One region of the Streptomyces sp. NPDC052396 genome, then DNA from elsewhere that is predicted to be linked to it. Evidence: predicted binding sites of a transcription regulator. Region 1 holds the regulator's gene; the other holds the start of a gene.
What was found. Region 1 encodes HspR, which represses chaperone genes until heat shock. Its sites were predicted from a motif close to TTGAGNNNNNNNNNCTCAA; they were not measured.
Positions count from the first base shown of each region.

Region 2: the regulator HspR is predicted to act here: its motif matches at 1,211-1,229, upstream of lon (endopeptidase La).

Region 1 is NZ_JBIUAW010000005.1:460,324-462,715, reverse strand. It holds gene ACIHFE_RS16110 (hypothetical protein) at 1-285, shown strand, start outside; gene ACIHFE_RS16105 (nuclear transport factor 2 family protein) at 301-750, opposite strand; gene ACIHFE_RS16100 (heat shock protein transcriptional repressor HspR) at 953-1,408, opposite strand; gene dnaJ (molecular chaperone DnaJ) at 1,413-2,392, opposite strand, start outside.
Region 2 is NZ_JBIUAW010000002.1:289,493-291,884, forward strand. It holds gene ACIHFE_RS06375 (NAD(P)-dependent oxidoreductase) at 1-6, opposite strand, end outside; gene ACIHFE_RS06380 (helix-turn-helix domain-containing protein) at 134-1,120, shown strand; gene lon (endopeptidase La) at 1,252-2,392, shown strand, end outside.

The DNA of each region.
Region 1 (2,392 bases):
CGCTGGATCCCCAATCCGGCCACCTACGACCAACTGTTCCGCGGCTGGGACGGCATCCGTTATGCAGTCGACGTCGAGGGCATCACCGACGGCGGGCAGCTCTCCGACGGCGCCTTCCTGGCCAAGGCCCCCGATGGCCCACAGGTGTACCTGGTCACCAACGGCCAGAAGCGGTGGATCACCAGCCCCGCGGCGATGGACAAGTACTACTTCGACTGGCGCAAGATCGTCTCGGTCTCCTCGGTCGCCCTGCGCGGCTTCCCGACCGGCAGCCCGATCTCCTGAACCACCGGCCCCCGCTCACTCCTCCCCGAGCGCGGCCAGCAAGACCGACACCCGCCCCAGCGCGTGGAATGTGCCCAGGGTGTCCATGTAGTCCAGGGCATGCACAATCAGCCCGTCCCGCACCCGCAGGATCAACAGGCCGGTGATCTGCGCCGGTTGGCCATCGTCACCCAGGGTGGCGGTGGCCTTCCACTGTCCGATGACCACCTCCGGGTCCGCCCCGTCGAACACCACCACGTCGCGTATCTCCCGCAGCCGCACCGAAGACGCCCCCCAGGCCGCCCGGTACCCGGCCCGCACCTCCTCCCGCCCCTGATAGCGCTCCGGCCAGCCGGGCGTGAGGAAGGGGAACTCATGCACCGCGTCCGGTGCGTAGAGATCGGCGAGGTCATCGGCGGACCAGGCCAGCATGGCCTGGTGGTAGGCGGTGAGGGCCTCGCGCGGAGTGCGGGCGGTTTCGGGCATGGCTGGGCTCCGATCACACGGCGGGGGATACGGTCCGGACAGGTGCGACCCGTTGGCACCGGACGGCTGGCTCAACCCTACGCAGGACCGGGCGAGTTCGCTGCCCGGGCGGTACGTATGAACCCCGCGAACGCGGCGGGTGAAGGCCCGTCACCGAGCAGATGACGGGCCTTGGCGGGCCTTGCCCGAAGGGAAAAGAAGGTCAGCGGTCCCGCCTGGGCCGCCAGACGACCAGCGCGCTGGTCTGCTGGACGTCCTGGTACGGAACCAGGTCGCGCCGGTAGGAAGCGTGCACCTGGGCCTCGCGCTGCTGCATCGCCGCCGCGGCGCCGTCCACCACCGCCTGGAGCTCCGCGACGCGGGCGCTGAGCGCCGCGACCTGGTTCTCCAGCTCGATGATGCGCTTGATACCGGCCAGGTTGATGCCCTCGTCCTGGCTCAACTGCTGTACCTGACGCAGCAGTTCGATGTCCCGGGCCGAGTAGCGGCGGCCGCGTCCGGCCGTACGGCCGGGCGAGACCAGGCCCAGCCGGTCGTACTGCCGCAGGGTCTGCGGATGCAGGCCCGACAGCTGAGCCGCGACGGAGATGACGTACACCGGCGACTCGTCGGTGAGTTCATAAGGGTTCCGTCGGCGGCCGTCGCCGGTCGCGGTCATGGGGTCACGCTCCCTTCGCTGCCTGGAACAACTCCGCGCGCACATCCTCGCCCGCGGTGGCCTCACGATAGGTCTCCAGAGCGTCCCGGGCCTTGTCACCCAGGTCCGTGGGCACCGCGACCTCGACGGTGACCAGCAGGTCGCCCCGGGTGCCATCCTTGCGGACCGCGCCCTTGCCCCGGGCGCGCATGGTGCGGCCATTGGGCGTGCCGGGCGGCAGCTTGAGGGTCACCGGGGGGCCGCCGAGGGTGGGCACCCTGACCTCGCCACCGAGTGCGGCCTCCACAAAGGTGACCGGCACGGTGATGGTGAGGTTGTCGTCCTTGCGCCCGAACACCGGGTGGGAGCCGACATGGACCACGACATACAGATCGCCGTTGGGGCCGCCACGCTCGCCCGGCGCGCCCTTGCCGCGCAGCCGGATCCGCTGGCCGTCGGAGACTCCGGCGGGGATACGGACCTGCATGGTGCGCGAGGAGGTGGCGCGTCCGCTGCCCTTGCAGACATCGCAGGGGTTCTCGGGGATCAGCCCGCGGCCCTTGCAGTCGGGGCAGGGGTCGGTCAGCGAGAAGCCGCCGCCCGCGCCGCGGGACACCTGGCCGGTGCCCACACAGGTGGGGCAGACCCTGGGCGTGCCGTTCTTGTCACCGGTGCCGGAGCAGGCCTTGCAGGCCGCCGAGGAGGACATCCGCAGCGGGACCGTGGCCCCCTCGACCGCCTCGCCGAAGCTCAGCGAGACCTCGGACTCGATGTCCTGGCCGCGCCGCGGCTGGGTGCGGGTGGTGCCGCCGCCGCCCCGGTTGAACAGGCCGCCGAAGACATCGCCGATGCCACCGCCGAAGCCGCCGCCGCCGGCTCCGCCCTGGGCGCCTCCGAAGAGGTCGCCCAGGTCGAAGTTGAACGAACCGCCACCGCCCGGACCGGGCCGGAAGCCACCGTTGCCGAAGAGGGCGCGCGCCTCGTCGTACTCCTTGCGGCGCTTGG
Region 2 (2,392 bases), on a different contig from region 1:
ATTCATCGTCGTCGAACTCCTTGTGCGTCCCGGAAGTTGATCAAGCGAGGACCACGCTCGCAGCGCCCGGCGCCGCCCGACAGTGGCAGGACTGACGTACTGCGCAAAATTCCTGCCACTAGGCTGGGCGGTCATGAGCGCCGGTTCCGTGGCCGTGGTGGTGATCGACCAGGACGTCCCCTTCTGGGACCTGTATGAACTGGGGGTGGTCTGCACGGTCTTCGGCATCCCGCAGCCCGATCTGGCCGACCCCTGGTACGACCTGCGGCTGTGCACCGTGCGGCCGGAACAGCCGCCGCCGCCCGGCCCGCCGGGCTTCACCCTGCGCGCGCCCTGGGGTCTGGAGGGGCTGGAGGGGGCGGACACGGTGATCGTCCCCTCGGTGCCGGAGGCATGCGTGGACGGGGAACGCGAGCTGCCCGCCGAGCTGCTGGCGGCGCTGCGCGCGGCCGCCGACCGGGGCGCCCGGCTGGCTTCCCTGTGCGCCGGGGCGTTCGCGCTGGCCGCCGCCGGGCTGCTGGACGGCCGCCGGGCCACCGCGCACTGGATGCACACCGAGGCGCTGGCCCGCCGCCACCCCCGCGTCACGGTGGACGACTCCGTGCTCTATGTGGACGACGGCCAGGTGCTCACCAGTGCCGGGGTGACCGCGGGCCTGGACCTGTGCCTGCACCTGGTCCGCCGCGACCTGGGCGCCCATGTGGCCAACCAGCTGGCCCGCCGGCTGGTGGTCCCCGCCCACCGGCCGGGCGGCCAGGCGCAGTTTGTGGAGGTGGCCGTACCGGCCGCCGACGACCGGGGCCTGGCGCCGGTCCTGCAGTGGGCCACCGAGCGCCTGGACCGGCCGCTGACCGTGGACGAGCTGGCCGCCCGGGCCGGGATGAGCGCGCGCACCTTCCACCGCAGGGTGCAGGCCACCACCGGCACCACCCCGCTGCGCTGGCTGCTCGCCCAGCGCCTGGCCCGGGCCCAGAGCCTGCTGGAGACCACCGCCCTGCCGGTGGAGCGGATCGGCGAGCTGTGCGGCCTGGGCACCGCCGCCAACCTGCGGCGGCACTTCACCCTGCACTTCGGGGTCACCCCGACGGACTACCGCCGCTCGTTCCCGGGCCCCGTCTGATCGTCCACAACTGATCACCCACCCCTGATCGCCCGCATCTGATCGCTCACAGCGAACAACAGCCCGGGAACAACCGGGCTCTCTCCTGCATTGAGTCGGCATAGCTCAACTTGCCTGCCGAAGGGGAGATCATGGCTTCGACGTCCGCACCGCTCACCCTGCCTGTCCTGCCGCTCGACGACGAGGTCGTGCTGCCCGGCATGGTGGTCCCGCTGGACCTGTCCGACACCGAGGTCCGCGCCGCCGTCGAGGCCGCCCAGGCCGCCGCCCAGCGTGGGGCCAAGCCGCGGGTGCTGCTGGTGCCCCGGGTGGACGGCACCTACGCCGGGGTCGGCGCCCTGGGCAGCGTCGAGCAGGTCGGCCGGCTCTCCGACGGCGACCCGGGCGCGCTGATCCGCGGCCTGCGCCGGGTGCGCATCGGCGCCGGGACGACGGGCCCGGGCGCCGCGCTCTGGGTGGAGGGCACGGTGATCGAGGAGATCACCCCCGACCCGCTGCCCGGCGCGGTCACCGAGCTGATGAAGGAGTACAAGGCGCTGGCCACCAGCTGGCTGCGCAAGCGCGGCGCCTGGCAGGTGGTGGACCGGGTCCAGCAGATCGACGACCTCTCCCAGCTCGCCGACAACTCCGGCTACTCGCCCTTCCTGACCGTCGGCCAGCGGGTGGAGCTGCTGGAGACCGCCGACCCGGTGGCCCGGCTGAAGCTGGCCGTGAAGTGGCTGAGCGAGCACCTGGCCGAGCAGGATGTCGCCGAGTCCATCGCCAAGGACGTCCAGGAGGGCGTGGACAAGCAGCAGCGCGAGTTCCTGCTCCGCCGCCAGCTGGAGGCGGTCCGCAAGGAACTGGCCGAGCTCAACGGGGACCCGGAGAACGAGTCCGAGGACTACCGGGCCCGGGTGGAGGCCGCCGACCTGCCGGAGAAGGTCCGCGAGGCGGCCCTGAAGGAGGTCGAGAAGCTGGAGCGGGCCTCCGACCAGAGCCCCGAGGGCGGCTGGATCCGCACCTGGCTGGACACCGTCCTGGAACTGCCCTGGAACGAGCGCACCGAGGACTCCTACGACATCCCGGGCGCGCGGGCGGTGCTGGACGCGGACCACGCCGGGCTGGACGACGTCAAGGAACGGATCACCGAATACCTGGCGGTGCGCAAGCGGCGTGCCGACCGGGGCCTGGGGGTCGTCGACGGGCGGCGCGGGGGTGCGGTGCTCGCGCTCGTCGGCCCCCCAGGCGTGGGCAAGACCAGCCTGGGCGAATCCGTGGCCCGGGCCATGG